2 linked regions of the Formosa agariphila KMM 3901 genome follow. The protein of the gene in region 1 interacts with the protein of each later gene in a pairwise test. Links are inferred from orthologs where the notes say so. Each region holds a gene or a part of one and is shown on either strand. Other genes may lie near its edges.

The links.
Region 2: the proteins of sucD (region 1) and sucC interact in binary tests that used the Escherichia coli proteins (3 or more experiments, as listed by UniProt). The link is inferred for Formosa agariphila KMM 3901 from one-to-one orthologs.

The regions. Positions count from the first base shown.
Region 1 is NZ_HG315671.1:1,724,246-1,733,249, forward strand. What follows is about bases 2,292-5,213. They hold sucD (succinate--CoA ligase subunit alpha), read left to right. Parts: upstream 2,292-3,272; coding sequence 3,273-4,154; downstream 4,155-5,213. Other genes in these bases: BN863_RS07390 (UDP-3-O-(3-hydroxymyristoyl)glucosamine N-acyltransferase), read left to right, coding at 2,292-3,158; fabG (3-oxoacyl-[acyl-carrier-protein] reductase), read left to right, coding at 4,368-5,114; BN863_RS07405 (hypothetical protein), read left to right, coding at 5,118-5,213. Also shown: BN863_RS07375 (bifunctional UDP-3-O-[3-hydroxymyristoyl] N-acetylglucosamine deacetylase/3-hydroxyacyl-ACP dehydratase), read left to right, coding at 1-842; lpxA (acyl-ACP--UDP-N-acetylglucosamine O-acyltransferase), read left to right, coding at 853-1,638; efp (elongation factor P), read left to right, coding at 1,648-2,214; more of BN863_RS07390, read left to right, coding at 2,220-2,291; more of BN863_RS07405, read left to right, coding at 5,214-7,145; BN863_RS07410 (prohibitin family protein), read left to right, coding at 7,156-7,971; hisG (ATP phosphoribosyltransferase), read left to right, coding at 8,219-9,004. UniProt on the Escherichia coli protein: Succinyl-CoA synthetase functions in the citric acid cycle (TCA), coupling the hydrolysis of succinyl-CoA to the synthesis of either ATP or GTP and thus represents the only step of substrate-level phosphorylation in the TCA.
Region 2 is NZ_HG315671.1:864,577-873,455, forward strand. The notes cover bases 2,703-5,499. They hold sucC (ADP-forming succinate--CoA ligase subunit beta), read left to right. Parts: upstream 2,703-3,404; coding sequence 3,405-4,595; downstream 4,596-5,499. Other genes in these bases: lysA (diaminopimelate decarboxylase), read right to left, coding at 2,703-3,225; BN863_RS03775 (DUF1456 family protein), read right to left, coding at 4,634-4,981; BN863_RS03780 (hypothetical protein), read left to right, coding at 5,347-5,499. In the rest of the region: quinolinate synthase NadA, read left to right, coding at 1-308; nadB (L-aspartate oxidase), read left to right, coding at 311-1,891; more of lysA, read right to left, coding at 2,020-2,702; more of BN863_RS03780, read left to right, coding at 5,500-5,748; excinuclease ABC subunit UvrB, read right to left, coding at 5,749-7,752; BN863_RS03790 (T9SS type B sorting domain-containing protein), read right to left, coding at 7,807-8,879. UniProt on the Escherichia coli protein: Succinyl-CoA synthetase functions in the citric acid cycle (TCA), coupling the hydrolysis of succinyl-CoA to the synthesis of either ATP or GTP and thus represents the only step of substrate-level phosphorylation in the TCA.

The sequences.
Region 1 (9,004 bases):
CCATTTCAGATTCTAGAACGTTTAGTTTTTTACATGAAATTGAAATGCTTTTAGAGCATGGGTTAATAAAAGGAGGCGATTTAAATAATGCCATAGTTTATGTAGATAAAGAATTATCTCCAGCAACGATGGAAAAATTAAAAGTTGCTTTTAAGAAAGATTCAATTGCGGTTAAACCTAACGGAATTTTAGATAATTTAACTTTACATCACCCTAATGAAGCAGCAAGACATAAATTGTTAGATGTTATAGGTGATTTAGCTTTAATAGGGACACGTATTAGAGGTAAGGTAATAGCAAATAAACCTGGACATTTTGTAAACACTCAGTTTGCAAAGAAGATGTCTAAAATTATAAAAAACGAAAGACGTAATAATGTTCCTTACGTAGATTTATCTCAGGAGCCATTAATGGATGTTAATCAAATTATGGATATGTTGCCTCACAGACAACCATTCCTATTGATTGACAAAATTTTTGAACTTTCAGAAACTGGGGTTATCGGTATGAAAAACGTAACGATGAACGAACCGTTTTTTGCAGGTCATTTTCCAGGAGCTCCAGTAATGCCTGGTGTTTTAATTGTTGAAGCAATGGCACAAACAGGTGGAATAATGGTATTAAGTACCGTTCCTGATCCAGAAAATTACCTTACATTTTTTATGAAAATTGATAAAGTGAAATTCAAACAAAAGGTTGTTCCAGGAGATACTTTAATTTTTAAATGTGACCTAATTACTCCAATTAGAAGAGGAATATGCCATATGCAAGGTTACGCTTATGCCAATGGAAAACTATGTGCAGAAGCAGAATTAATGGCTCAAATTTCAAAAGTAAAATAAAAAGCAACACATGAATCAACCTTTAGCTTACGTGCATCCCGGAGCGAAAATTGCAAAAAATGTAGTTATCGATCCGTTTACAACGATACATAATAATGTCGTAATAGGAGAAGGAACTTGGATTGGAAGTAATGTTACCATTATGGAAGGTGCTCGTATTGGAAAAAATTGTAACATTTTTCCAGGAGCAGTTATTTCTGGAGTCCCACAAGATCTTAAATATAACGACGAAGACACTTTAACGGTTATTGGTAACAATGTTACTATTCGTGAATGTGTAACCATTAATAGAGGGACTACAGATCGTATGAAAACTGTTATTGGCGATAATTGTTTAATTATGGCGTATTGCCATATCGCTCACGATTGTATAGTTGGAAAAAATTGTATTTTTTCTAATAACAGTACTTTAGCAGGACATATAACGCTTGGAGATTATGTGGTTTTAGCAGGAATGACGGCTGTACATCAATTTTGTTCTGTAGGAAACCATGCTTTTGTAACCGGCGGATCTTTAGTAAGAAAAGATGTGCCACCATTTGTAAAAGCTGCTCGTGAACCGTTATCTTATGTAGGGATTAATTCAGTAGGATTAAGACGTAGAGGATTTACTACAGAAAAAATTAGAGAAGTACAGGATATTTATCGTGTTTTATATCAGAAAAATTACAACAACACCCAAGCGGTAGAAATTATTGAAGCGGAGTGGGAAGCTACTCCAGAACGTGATGAAATCCTTCAATTTATAAGAGATTCACAACGCGGAATAATGAAAGGATATTTCAAATCAAACTAAAAAAATAGAATGGCAACAACATCAGATATTAGAAACGGATTATGCATAAGATATAATCATGATATTTTTAAAGTAATTGAATTTTTACACGTAAAACCTGGTAAAGGTCCTGCGTTTGTAAGAACAAAATTAAAGAGTGTAACAACAGGTAAAGTTATAGATAATACGTTTTCTGCAGGACACAAATTAGAAGATGTACGTGTAGAAACACATAAATTTCAATATTTATACCCAGAAGGTGATTTATATCACTTTATGAATGTTGAAGATTACACGCAAATTATGTTAAATGTAAATGCTTTAGATACTCCAGATTTATTAAAAGAAGGCGAAGTAGTTACTATTTTAATTAACTCTGAAGACGGTATGCCGCTTTCAGTAGATATGCCTGCTAGTGTTATTTTAGAAGTTACTGCAACAGAACCAGGAATTAAAGGAAACACTGCAACTAACGCAACTAAACCTGCAACAGTAGAAACTGGAGCTACAATTAATGTACCTTTATTTATTAATGAAGGCGATAAAATTAAAGTAGAAACAGATAAAGGAACGTACAAAGAAAGAGTTAAAGAATAATTCTTGTGAAGTTTCCTAATCCATATACATTAAAACAAATTGCAACCATTATTGGTTGTGAATTTGTTGGACATGATGAATTCCCTGTGCTTGGTATGAATGAAATTCATGTTGTAGAAGCAGGCGATATTGTATTTGTAGATCATCCGAAGTATTATAACAAGGCATTACAATCGGCAGCAACAATTGTTTTAATTAACAAAGAAGTTGAGTGTCCAGAAGGTAAGGCTTTATTAATTTCTGATGATCCTTTTAGAGACTTCAATAAATTGACTGAGTTTTTTAAACCATTCCAAAGCGCAAACCAAAGTGTTTCAGATTCAGTTCAAGTTGGTGAAGGCACTATAATTCAGCCTAACTGTTTTATTGGTCATAATGTAACTATTGGAAAAAATAGTATCATTCATTCAAACGTAAGTATTTATGACGATGCTGTTATTGGAGATAATGTTATTGTACACGCTGGAACTATTTTAGGAGCATCTGCTTTTTACTATAAAAATAGACCAGAAGGCTTCGATCAGTTAAAATCTGGTGGTCGCGTCGTTATTCAAGATAATGTGCATATTGGTGCGTTGTGTACAATAGACAAAGGTGTCACTGGAGATACAATAATTGGAGCAGGCTCTAAATTAGATAATCAAATTCAGGTTGGACACGATACTGTAATTGGTAAAAAGTGTTTAATAGCATCTCAAGTTGGAATTGCAGGTTGTGTAGTTATTGAAGATGAAGTAACTATTTGGGGACAAGTAGGTACAGCTAGTGGGATAAGAATAGGTGCCAAAGCTGTAATTATGGGACAAACTGGAGTTACAAAATCTGTAGAAGGTGGGAAAACTTATTTTGGTACACCTGTAGAAGAGTCTAGAAATAAACTCAAGGAATTTGCTATGTTAAGACAACTTCCTAAGATTATTGAAAAGTTAAAAGAGAATCAATAATTATTCAATAAATTGTCATTATTTAGCACTTTAAATAAAGTCTAAAAAAATCTTTAAATATAATTGTTAAAACTTTACATTTGTAAAGCTTTTAATAAAATAAAACAAACAAAAATGAGCGTTTTAGTAAATAAAAATTCGAAAATAATTGTTCAAGGGTTTACAGGAAGTGAAGGTACTTTTCACGCCGAGCAAATGATTGAATACGGAACTAATGTTGTAGGAGGAGTAACTCCAGGTAAAGGTGGTCAAACACATTTAGACAGACCTGTTTTTAACACAGTAAAAGATGCTGTAGAAAAAGCTGGTGCAGATACTACAATTATTTTTGTGCCGCCAGCATTTGCTGCCGATGCTATTATGGAAGCTGCAGATGCAGGTATTAAAGTAATTATTACAATTACAGAAGGAATTCCTGTTGCAGATATGATTAAAGCCGCGGATTATATTAAAGGTAAAGATTGTCGTTTAATTGGACCAAACTGTCCAGGTGTAATTACTCCTGGTGAAGCTAAAGTTGGTATTATGCCAGGTTTTGTATTCAAAAAAGGTCATGTTGGTATTGTATCTAAATCAGGTACTTTAACTTACGAAGCTGCAGACCAAGTTGTAAAACAAGGTTTAGGTATCACGACTGCTATTGGTATTGGTGGAGATCCAATTATTGGGACAACGACTAAAGAAGCTGTAGAACTTTTAATTAACGACCCAGAAACTGAAGCTGTTGTTATGATTGGTGAAATTGGAGGTCAATTAGAAGCAGATGCTGCAAACTGGTATAAAGCTAGTGGAAGTAAAAAACCAGTAGTTGGTTTTATCGCTGGTGAAACTGCTCCTGCTGGTCGTACTATGGGACACGCTGGTGCAATTGTAGGAGGTAGTGATGATACAGCTCAAGCTAAAAAAGCTATTATGGCTGCTTGTGGAATTCACGTTGTAGATTCTCCTGCTGAAATTGGTAAAAAAGTTGCTGAAGTTTTAGCACAATTAGCATAATATAAAACATGTTTAGCTAATTTATTGGCTAGATATAATATATAATACATCTTTTAAAATCCGTTAACTCGATACTGTTAACGGATTTTTTTATGGATATAATTTAATTTATAACAGAAACGCTAGAAAACCTCACAAATATTTGTGAGGTTTTTTTATACTGTCAGATTTTGAATTACTATCTTTGAGGTATTAATTTTTATCTAATTACACATGAAATTATTACAAGGAAAAACAGCAATTATTACAGGTGCAAGCCGCGGAATAGGTAAAGGAATTGCTCAAGTTTTTGCACAACATGGTGCAAATGTCGCATTCACTTATAGTTCTTCTGTAGAAGCTGCAAATGCTTTAGAAGCCGAATTAAATGGTTTAGGAATAAAAGCTAAAGGATACCAAAGTAATGCTGCTGATTTTAATGAAGCTCAAGCTTTAGCAGAAGAAGTTGTAAAAGAATTTGGAAGTATAGATATATTAATAAATAACGCAGGAATTACAAAAGACAACTTGTTAATGCGTATTAGCGAAGCAGATTTCGATCAAGTTATTGAAGTTAACTTGAAATCGGTTTTTAATATGACGAAAGCTGTACAACGTACTATGCTTAAACAACGTAAAGGGTCTATTATTAACATGAGTTCTGTAGTTGGTGTAAAAGGTAATGCTGGTCAGACTAACTATGCGGCGTCTAAAGCTGGAATTATCGGATTTTCAAAGTCTGTTGCTTTAGAATTAGGATCTAGAAATATTAGAAGTAATGTTGTGGCTCCAGGATTTATAGAAACAGAAATGACAGCAAAACTAGATGAAGCTACTGTTAAAGGTTGGAGAGAAGGTATTCCTTTAAAACGTGGTGGTACTCCAGACGATGTTGCTAATGTTTGTGTGTTTTTAGCAAGTGATTTAAGTGCGTATGTTACAGGACAAACGCTTAATGTAGATGGTGGAATGTTAACATAATATATGTCTATAGAAACAGTATTATATATAATTCTTGCTGGAATTGTAGCCCTTTTATTAGCTTTATTTCAGTATAAATATAAAGTGAAAAGCATGTCTAAACAGTACATGCTTTTCGCTTTTTTACGGTTTATTACCATTTTTTCTGTGCTCTTACTTTTAATCAATCCTAAGTTAGATCAACTTCAGTTAACTACAGAAAAACCAAAGCTATTAGTTGTTGTAGATAATTCTAATTCTATTACACAACTTAAACAAGATGCTAATGCTAAAGAAGTTGTTGAAAACATACGCTCACATTCAAATTTAAACAACAAATTTAATATTGAATATTTCACATTAGGTAAAACACTCAGCACTAGCGACACCTTAACTTTTCAAGACAAACAAACAGATATTGCATCGGCTTTAGATGCACTTCAGGATATTTATAAAGACGATGTCGCTCCAACCATTTTAATAAGTGATGGAAACCAAACATTTGGTAGTGATTATGAGTTTACAAATTATAGCAATCCCGTATATCCTATAATTTTGGGTGATACAACCCATTATGTCGACTTAAGCATTAGGCAGCTTAACGTAAATAAATACGCGTATTTAAAGAATAAATTCCCAGTTGAAACGATTCTTGTCTACAACGGGAAAGAGGCTGTAAATACTGTTTTTACAGTAACTAGTGGTGAGCAAACGGTGTATTCTAAAAATATATCTTTCAGTGAAACTCAGAACTCAGAAGTATTAAACTTTACACTACCAGCAAATCATGTTGGCACATCAACATATAAAGCCCATTTAAAACCATTAGACACTGAAAAAAACACAGTTAATAATATAAAAAACTTTGCTGTTGAAGTTATAGACGAGCAAATGAATATTGCTGTAATTTCTACTTTTTATCATCCCGATTTAGGTATGCTTAAGAAAAGTATTGAAAGTAATGAACAACGTTCAGTTACTATTTTAAAGCCTAATGAAATAAAATCTAAATTGAATGATTTTAATTTAGTGATTCTATACCAACCTAATAATCAGTTTAAATTTATTTTCGATGCAATTAAGGCAGAGAATAAAAATGCTTTTATTATTTCAGGAACACATACAGATTGGTTCTTCTTAAATAATCAGTCTAATGTGTATGAACATGATATTACAGCGCAGTCTGAAGTTTATCAAGGTGTCTTTAATACTAATTATTCCATGTTTATTGTAGACGATTTAAACTTCGATATGTTTCCTCCATTAAATTCTAGCTTTGGAGATTTAACCTTTTTTGGTCCTTACGAGACTTTACTTTATAAAAAATATGGAAACTTAACCACCGAACAACCGTTATTAGCCACTTTTGAAATTAATGGTAGGCGAGAGGCGCTGTTGTTAGGCGAGAACATATGGCAATGGCGAGCGCAAAGTTTTTTAAACGAAAAGTCGTTTCATATGTTCGATAATTTTGTAGGAAAGTTAATTCAGTATTTAGCGTCTACTAAACGAAAAACACGTTTGATTCTCGATTTCGAATCGTTTTACGAAGGTGTAAATAATGTGATCATCAAAGCGCAGTTTTTTAATAAGAACTACGAATTTGACGGACGAGAAACACTTCAAATAAAAGTAAAAAATAAAGAAACAGACGAGGAGACGGAATTGCCTTTCGTGCTTAAAAACAACAATTATCAAGTAGATTTAAGTCATTTATCAGCATCTAATTACGACTTTACCGTAAGCGCAATTAACGAAAAGATTTCAAAATCTGGAAGCTTTACAGTTTTAGAATATAATGTAGAGCAACAGTTTTTAAACGCCAATGTTTCTAAGTTAAATGTATTAGCAAATAAAACAAGCGGAACGTCTTATTTTATAGATAGTTACGATTCAGTTTTTAATGAATTAATTTCTAGTAAAAAATATACTAGCATTCAAAAAAGTACAAAGACCACTCAAGGTTTAATTGATTGGAAATATGTGCTAGGAATCATAGTTTTCTGCTTATCTTTAGAGTGGTTTTTAAGAAAATATAACGGATTAACTTAATAAAAATATAATGGATAAATTACCTAAAATTGCATTGCCTATTCTTGTTGCTATCGTAGCAGTAATCATATTAATTTCAAAATCGGCTATCACCATAAACTCAGGGGAAGCTGGAGTATTATATAGAACATTTGATGACGGAGTTGTTACAGATGAACCACCTTTAGGTGAAGGGTTTCATGTTGTTGCGCCTTGGAACAGAGTTTTTATTTACGAAGTGAGACAACAAGAAATTTACGAAAAAATGAATGTGTTATCTTCTAATGGATTAGATATTAAATTAGAAGCTTCAGCGTGGTTTCAACCACAATTCGAAAATTTAGGAAAACTTCACCAAGAAAAAAGTGAAATGTATAAAGAACGTATTTTACTTCCTGCCATTCGTTCGGCAGCAAGAAGTGTAGTGGGACGTTATACACCAGAACAATTATATTCTAGTAAGCGTGATGCAATTCAGCAAGAAATTTTTGATGAAACAAAAAGTATTGTAGCTGATCAATACATTCAATTAAATCAGATATTAGTTAGAGATGTAACATTACCTTCTACAATTAAAGATGCTATCGAGCGTAAATTAAAGCAAGAGCAAGAATCTTTAGAATATGAATTTAGATTAGTTACAGCTCAAAAAGAAGCTCAGAAACAAATTATTGAAGCACAAGGTAAAGCTGATGCAAACAGAATTTTAAGTGAGTCTTTAAATGATAAAATTTTACAAGATAAAGGAATTGAAGCTACAGTTAAATTATCTGAATCTCCAAATTCTAAAGTCATTGTAATTGGTTCAGGTGATAGCGGATTACCGATTATACTTGGAAATCAATAATTAATTAATATTTTTTAGTTTAAAACTTGCATAAGTGTTTTAAATTTTTGAATATTTGTGTATAACAAAAAAAGAACATGAACTTTATTCAATTACATCATCATCATTTTCATACTTGTACTTAGACGAGCTGAAAGTGTATTGAATAATTTTCAAAATAATATATTTTTAAACCCCGTTTGAGTTAATCAGATGGGGTTTTTATTTTTCTCCATATGATGTTACTCAAACCACATTAATCAACAAAATGAGTAAATTAAAAATTGCAGTCCAAAAATCAGGTCGACTTTACGACGAATCTATGCAAATCCTTAAAGACATAGGAATTTCTATAGATAATGGAAGAGATCAATTAAAAGCATCGGCTAAAAATTTCCCTTTAGAGGTGTTTTATTTACGTAACGGAGATATTCCTCAGTATTTAAAAGATGGTGTTGTAGATGCCGCTATTATTGGTGAGAATGTTTTAATTGAAAAAGGTGGAGACATCCAAATTGTACAAAAATTAGGATTTTCGTCTTGCAAGGTTTCTATCGCTGTTCCAAAATCGGCTAAGTATGCTAGTATGCAAGATTTGGAAGGTAAACGTATCGCAACATCTTACCCAAATACGGTACAACAATTCTTAGATAAAAACAATGTAAATGCTCAGTTACATATTATTAATGGTTCTGTAGAAATTGCTCCTAATATTGGGTTAGCAGATGCCATTGTAGATATTGTTTCTAGTGGAAGTACCTTGTTTAAAAATGGATTAAAAGAAGTTGAAGTCTTATTAAAATCTGAAGCAGTTTTAGCCTCTTCACCATTAATTTCTGAAGCTAATTCAGACATTCTAAACATCATAAAATTTAGAATAGAATCTGTTTTAAAAGGGCGTCGTTCTAAATATGTGTTATTAAACGCACCGAATGATAAATTAGACGAAATTATTGCCATTTTACCGGGTATGAAAAGCCCAACAGTATTACCTTTAGCACAAGAAGGATGGAGCTCTGTTCACACTGTAATCGACAAAAATAAATTTTGGGAA
Region 2 (8,879 bases), 860 kb from region 1 along the record:
ATGTAGGGTCTACAGCAGGACTTATTAATTATGTGAAAACCAGTCCAGCAAACGAGTTTATTGTGGCTACGGAAGCAGGTATTTTACATGAAATGCAAAAAGAAGTCCCTAATAAAATTTTAATTCCGGCACCAGCAAAGGAAAATAATACGTGTGCGTGTAGCGAATGTGCTTATATGAAAATGAATACACTTCAAAAATTATACATGTGTATAAAGCATGAATTACCAGAAATTCATGTAGACGAAGCTATTCAAAAACAAGCATTAATTCCTATACAGCGTATGCTAGAAATTTCTTCAAAATAAGAATGAGTCAACATAATACAGATTACTTAATATTAGGATCGGGAGTAGCTGGTCTTACAACAGCCATTCGTTTGGCTAAATCTTTGCCTAATAAAGAAATTTTAGTTGTTACTAAAGCCAATAAAAGTGAATCGAATACCAAATATGCTCAAGGTGGTATTGCTGTAGTTTGGGATAAATTGGATTCTTTTGAAGACCATATAAAAGATACCATGATTGCAGGAGAGTATCATAACGATCCTGAAGTTGTAAAAATGGTTATTGAAGAAGCACCAGATTGTATGAGGCAATTAATGTCTTGGGGAGCCGATTTCGATTATGGTGTAGGTGGAGAATTCGACTTAGGAAAAGAAGGCGGACATTCGGCAAATCGTATTATTCATCATAAAGACATTACGGGTTTAGAAATTGAGCGCACACTTTTAGATCAGGTGGCTAGTTTAGAAAATATAAAAGTTTTACCGTATCATTTCGCCATCGATTTAATTACAGATCACCAGTTAAAAGATTCAGAGTTTGAAGAAGGACATAATATTAGGTGTTATGGTGCATATATAATGAACCAAAAAACCAATGCTATTGAACCTTATATTGCGAATAAAACTATTTTATGTGCAGGAGGAATTGGTCAGGTGTATGCTTCTACAACCAATCCGTTAATCGCTACAGGCGATGGAATTGCTATGGCATACCGTGCTTTAGCAAGAATAAAAGATATGGAGTTTGTACAATTTCATCCTACTGCTTTATTCGAGCCAGAACAAAGTCCTTCGTTTTTAATTTCGGAAGCTGTTCGTGGATTTGGAGCTTATTTGAAAAATAAAAAAGGAGAACGCTTTATGCTTGATATTGATGAGCGTGCCGAATTAGCACCGCGCGATATTGTTGCAAGAGCCATAGATAACGAAATTCATACCACAGGTGAGCGTCATGTGTATTTAGATTGTACGCACCTGGATTATGATGCCTTTATTAAACATTTTCCTAATATTAACGAGAAATGCTTAGGTATAGGAATAGATATTAGAAAACATATGATTCCTGTTGTCCCTGCTTGCCATTACGCATGTGGAGGAGTTGAGGTAAACACTAAAGGTGAAACTACTATAGAGGATTTATATGCCGCAGGTGAATGTACGAGTACCGGTTTACATGGTGCAAATCGTTTGGCTTCGAACTCTTTGTTAGAAGCGTTGGTGTATGCCAACCACATTGCCGACCATATTATAGAACATGTTGATCTTGTTAAGCCTGTTAATGTTAATGCTCCAGATTGGAACGATGATGGAACATCTACACCAAAAGAACTAATTCTAATTACGCATTACAGAAATACGATTCAGCATATTATGTCCGATTTAGTGGCCATAGTCAGAACAAACAGTAAGCTAAAAGAAGCTTCTAAACATTTACGTTATGTAGAAGATTCTACACAAGATTTGTATGTGGGGTCTAAATTATCTGTTCAGATTTGCGAACTGCGTAATTTAAATTCAATTGCAAATTTAATTGTAGAGCAATCTGCAAAACGAAAAACAAATATGGGAGGTTTTTACAATTCCGATTTAATTGAAGCGGAATAAACAATAAAAATTTTCAAAAAAATATCCTGCTAAAATGTACTAGGTTTTACTTAGTTGTTTTAGCAGGATATTCTATTTAAATCAGGTTATAAAAAAAGCGTTAACTATACAAGTTAACGCTTTCTAATTTATAAAGTGACTTCGATTTGATTTTTTATAATGTCCTCGAAAGTTTCTCTTTCTCTAATTAATAAGGCTTTGTCTTTATGCCAAAGTACTTCGGCAGGACGAAAACGTGAATTATAGTTAGAAGCCATAGAATAACAATAGGCACCAGCATTTTGGAATCCAAGGATATCTCCTTCTGTAATTTCATTAATTCTACGGTTGTTTGCAAAAGTGTCTGTTTCACAAATATAACCTACAACAGAGTAAAAACGTTCGCGACCTTTTGGGTTAGAAATGTTAGTAATAACGTGTTGTGATCCGTAAAGCATCGGACGGATTAAATGGTTAAAACCAGAGTCTATTTGCGCAAATACAGTAGAAGTAGTTTGCTTTACAGCATTTACTTTTGCTAAAAATACTCCAGATTCACTTACTAAAAATTTTCCTGGCTCGAAACCTAAGGTTAATTCTTTTCCGTATTCTTTACAAAATTCGTTAAAACGCTTTGTTAGTTTAGTTCCGAATTCTTCAATGTTTGTTTCAATATCCCCTTTAGAATAAGGTACTTTAAAACCAGAACCGAAATCTAAAAAGTCTAAGTCTTTAAAATGTTTAGCTGTATCGAATAAAATTTCACTAGCATATAAAAAGACATCGATATCTAAAATATCACTACCTGTATGCATGTGTATTCCGTTAATATGCATGCCTGTATTTTCTACAATTCTTAAAATATGTGGAATTTGATGTACAGAGATTCCAAATTTAGAATCGATGTGTCCTACAGAGATATTAGCATTTCCTCCAGCCATAACATGCGGATTAATACGAATACAAACAGGAACTTTAGGATGTTTTGTACCGAATTGCTCTAAAATAGATAAGTTGTCTATATTAATTTGTACGCCTAATTTAGAAGCCTCTTCTATTTCTTCTAAAGACACACCATTTGGAGTAAAGATAATTTGTTCGGCAGAAAACCCAGCTTTTAATCCCAATTGAACTTCTTGAATAGACACAGTATCTAATCCGGCACCAAGGTTTTTCATTAATTTCAAAATCGAAATATTAGATAACGCTTTTACGGCATAGTTCACTTTTAGCTGTTTCACCTTATTAAATGCAGATGTTAAACGTTTATACTGAGACACTATTTTTTCAGAGTCGTACACATACACCGGACTTCCAAAGTCGTTTGCAATTTTTAATAAAGTGTTATTATTCATTTTATGATAAATTAAATTCGCCGCAAATCTATAAAGTTTTTGTCAGTTTAATACCTATTATTTGTCAAAAAAATAAAGAAAAGAATAGAGAATTAATAATATCTAATATTAGATGGTAAAAAATATTGGTTAAAACCTAAGGGTTGTTTACATTTGTGAGGCAATAAATTAAAATACCAATGAACTTACACGAATATCAAGGAAAAGAAATTTTAAATAGTTTTGGCGTACGTATACAACGCGGTATCGTAGCAAAAAGTGCTCAAGATGCTGTTGTAGCTGCAAAACAATTAACTTCGGAAACAGGAACAAGCTGGTACGTTGTTAAAGCCCAAGTTCACGCAGGTGGACGTGGTAAAGGAGGCGGAGTAAAATTAGCCAAGAATTTACAAGAGGTAGAGAAAATTTCTGGTGAGATTATAGGGATGGACCTAGTAACACCACAAACTTCTGCAGAAGGTAAAAGAGTACACCAAGTATTAGTTGCTGAAGATGTATACTACCCTGGAGAATCTGAAACAGAAGAATTTTACGTATCTGTTTTATTAAATCGTTCTACTGGTCGCAATATGATTATGTATTCTACTGAAGGTGGAATGGATATTGAAACTGTTGCTGAAGAAACTCCGCATTTAATTTTTACTGAAGAAATAGACCCTGCTGTAGGTATTTTACCTTTCCAAGCAAGACGCGTTGCGTTTAACTTAGGGTTATCTGGAAATGCTTTTAAAGAAATGACAAAGTTTGTTACTAATCTGTATACAGCTTACGTACAATCTGATTCTTCTTTATTTGAAATTAACCCAGTTTTAAAAACTAGCGATAATAAAATTCTTGCTGTAGATGCTAAAGTTACTATAGATGACAATGCATTATACAGACATAAAAACTATCTTGATTTACGTGATATACGTGAAGAAAGTGCAATTGAAGTAGAAGCTGGTAAACTTGGTTTAAACTATGTAGACCTAGACGGAAACGTGGGTTGTATGGTTAACGGAGCTGGTTTAGCTATGGCGACTATGGATTTAATTAAGCAAGCAGGTGGAGAACCAGCTAACTTTTTAGATGTTGGAGGTACTGCTGATGCTGCTCGTGTAGAGGCTGCTTTTAAAATTATTTTAAAAGACCCTAACGTAAAAGCAATCCTTATCAACATTTTTGGTGGTATTGTACGTTGTGACAGAGTTGCACAAGGAGTAATAGATGCATACAAAAACATGGGTAACATTAACGTGCCAATTATTGTACGTTTACAAGGTACCAATGCAGATGTTGCTAAAGAATTAATTGATAATTCTGGATTAGATGTAATGAGTGCTACTCAATTCCAAGAAGCTGCAGATAAAGTACAAGAAGTTTTAGCATAGTCTAAAACACTGAATACATTATAAAAAAAGCGTCTAACTTATTTGTTAGACGCTTTTTTATTTGACTTTGGTTTAATTGATTCCGATTTTTTATAATCAGGTTTCTTTGTCGAGACCTTTTTTTCTGAAGATTTATCTGCTACTTTAGTTTTAGAGGCAATTTTCTTTGGTAATGGCCCACGCATATGAATAACTAATCCGTTTAAGAAATTTCTTAAAATTTGGTCACCACACTCCATGTATTTTGGATGATCTTCCTTTCTGAAAAATGCACCTAATTCACTTTTACTAATTCTAAAATCTACTAATTCTAGAATCTTTACGATATCGTCGTCTCTTAATTTAAGAGCAACACGTAACTTTTTAAGAACATCATTATTAGTCATATTGCTGTTTTTTTCTTGTTTGGATTTTTTTGTAAAAATATTTTAAAATTTCGAAAACATCTGCTTTACTAGAAGTTTGTTATAAAATTGTTTTAAACGGATAAAAAAAATAAAATTTTTAGTAATTATTAATTGGTTTAAATTACTGTCAATTAAGCGATTACGAATTTGTTTTTTCGTTTATAAACGTTCGATTTTAATCTAAAAACCACTGTAAAAGTAACTTTTAAATATACTATTTCCGTTTTTCTGTAAGGTTTAGTCGATTAAAGTTTTTTATATTTTCGACAAGTTACATTTTATCTACGATTATAAAATATCTATTATAATTAACTTTATGTTATAAATATTAAGGGTGTCTTAACATGATAAATCGCGTTGAAAAACTGAGTCTGCTTTCCGAAATGATAGCTTTTGCTAAAACAGATACGGAAGTTAAATGTAAGAAATATAAGTTTCTGCTTGGGGTGTCTCAACAACTAGACATTTGTAGGTCAGATTTCGAATATCTTATGAAGCATCCAATCGCTTATAAGAATGTCGAGTCTTATAGCGAACGGATTATTCAGTTTCACCGCTTAGTATTATTAATGAACTTAGAAAACGAGCGTACCAAAAAGGAACTTGTAAAACTTTATAACTTCGGATTAACAATGGGCTTAAGTCATGAGTCTATTAACAGAGTACTTTATTTAATGGATGGGTTTCCTAATAAATGTGTACCGCCAGAGGTATTAATCGATATTTTTAAAGTTCAGTATAATTAATTAGTGTTTTAATTTTTCAAGCTTGTCTTGATAATGTTTAATTTCATCGCGAAATTTAGCCGCTTGCATAAAGTCTAAATCTTTGGCTGCTACTTCCATTAATTTTCTTCTGTCTCTAATATTTTGTTCTAATTGAGGTTTCGTTAAATACTCACTTTCAGGTTCTGCTGCTTTTAATGCCTCCAACTCGTAACTGTAAGTACTCACAGAATTTTTAGCTAAGGCACTGTCTAAACTTTTGTTTAGTGCTCTTGGTACCATATTATTAGCTGTGTTATAATTAATTTGTTTCTCACGTCTGTATTCGGTTTCGTCTATAGTTTTCTGCATACTTTTGGTAATCTTATCTGCATACATTATAGCCTTACCATTTAGGTTCCGTGCTGCTCGACCTACCGTTTGTGTTAAAGATCGTGCCGAACGTAAAAAGCCTTCTTTATCTGCATCTAAAATGGCAACTAGAGATACTTCTGGTAAATCTAATCCTTCACGAAGTAAGTTTACACCCACTAATACATCGAACAATCCTTTACGTAAATCTTGCATGATTTCTACACGCTCTAAGGTGTCCACATCACTATGTATATATCGGCAACGGATTTGAATGCGATCTAAGTATTTCGTTAATTCTTCTGCCATACGCTTTGTAAGCGTCGTTACTAAAGTCCGCTCATCTTGTTCTATACGAAGTTGAATTTCTTCTATTAAATCATCAATCTGATTTAAACTTGGTCGAACTTCAATTATAGGATCTAAAAGTCCAGTAGGGCGAATAACTTGTTCCACATAAACTCCGTCACTTTTTTCTAATTCATAATCTGCAGGCGTCGCACTTACATAAATAACTTGGTTTTGAAGTGCTTCAAACTCTTCAAATTTAAGCGGTCTGTTATCCATTGCTGCTGGCAATCTAAAACCGTAATCTACTAAGTTTTCTTTTCTGCTTCTATCGCCACCATACATGGCATGAACTTGTGAAATCGTGACGTGACTTTCGTCAACTACCATTAAAAAATCATCTGGGAAATAGTCTAACAAACAGAAGGGGCGCGTACCCGGTTGGCGGCCGTCTAAATATCTTGAATAATTTTCGATACCAGAACAGTAACCTAGTTCTCGAATCATTTCTAAATCGAATTCGGTACGTTCTTTTAATCGTTTTGCTTCTAAATGTTTTCCAATATCTTTAAAATAATCGTGTTGTTTTACCAAATCATCCTGAATATCTTTAATCGCATTTTGTAGGACATCTGGAGACGTTACAAACATGTTTGCGGGATAGATGGTTAGACGGTCGTACTTTTCTATGACTTCGTTGGTTTGCACATCGAACACTTCAATTTCTTCAATTTCATCTCCGAAAAAGTGAATTCTATAAGCATCATCAGCATAACTTGGAAAAATATCTACAGTATCTCCTTTAATTCTGAAACTTCCATGATTAAATTCGGCTTCTGTTCTCGAATATAAACTCTGTACTAAGCTGTGCAATAATTTAGTTCTAGAAATAACTTGATCACGCTCTAAAGTAATTACATTTTTCTGGAATTCTACAGGGTTTCCAATTCCGTATAAACAAGATACCGAAGCAACCACTAATACATCGCGACGACCAGAAAGTAAAGATGAGGTGGTGCTTAATCGTAGTTTTTCAATTTCTTCGTTTATAGATAAATCCTTTTCTATATAGGTTCCAGAAACAGGAATGTAAGCTTCCGGCTGATAATAATCGTAGTAAGACACAAAGTACTCTACAGCATTATCTGGAAAAAATTGCTTAAATTCTGAATACAGTTGCGCAGCCAATGTTTTATTATGAGCTAAAACTAGGGTAGGGCGTTGTACTTCCTGAATAACATTAGCAACAGTAAAGGTTTTTCCTGAACCAGTAACTCCTAATAATGTTTGAAATTTTTCATCGGAGTTAATCCCTTGCGTTAATTTTTTAATCGCTGTAGGCTGATCTCCGGTAGGCTCGAATTCTGATTTTATTTTAAATCGCATATCACAAATTTAAACATTTTGAATGGAGAAAAATAAAAGTAACGCGCTGTTTTGTTATCGTTTTAAAGTGAAGTGTCCCTTGCGTTTAAAATATCTTCCATTATGGTTTATACTGGCTGTATACCAATAGTCGTTGGTTGGCATGGGCGCACCGTTATAAGTGCCATCCCAGCCGGTTTCAAAAGTTGGGTTGTTATTTCTATTTAGTATTTTAAGTAATTTACCATACCGGTCGAAAATTTTAATTTCTACTTGATCTAAAGATTCAATCCCGATAATGTGCCAGGTGTCGTGGAAGCCATCTTGGTTTGGTGTGAAGAACTTAGGAATATCGATAACCACGACAGTTGTATAACCTTCGCCACAACCACTTTCATCTTTAACCGAAATTGCGCGCTCACCAATAGTTGCATTTTCGAAAATATTAGAGGTTTGAAATTGACCATTATCTAAACTGTACCAATAATTACCTGCTCCACCGCTAGCTGTAACCGTGATTGTGTTTGAATTTTGAAAAAATGTAGCCGTAGCCGTAACATTTAATGCAACTGCATTAGGATTTGGAATTAATGTTATGGGCTTTACAATAAAACAACCGTTGATATTATCTTGCACTCTGGGAAAAACGTTTAAACCATTAGTGACATAATCGTAAATATTTTTTAATGGATTACTTCCTGCATAAGCATCTGCAGAGGTTTTATGATATGTAATTGTACTGGCATTTAAATCGTATACCAATTGGTTATCTATTACACTTAAGTCTAGAATACCTGTACCATCCTCGCAGAATTGAAATTCTGAGATGTCTTTTGTAGGTGGTGGATAATTTACAAGAAGTTCTAAGGGTTGTATTTCGTAACAATCGTTATCTGGATCTTGGGCGACTACATAAATAGTATTAATAGTAATGGGTTTTATGTAAGTTTGATCAGTCTCTAATGAATTCGTAATTTGATTTGAAAGATTTAATGTGTTCGCATCATTTTCATCTTCGAAATAATAAATGATAGGATATTTATAACCCGTTTTTACATTAATATCTAATATAGATTCCGATAAATCAAATAGTATATTATCCCCGATGTAATCTGTAGCACAAGAGGGTGCAATAGTTGCTTTTGTGA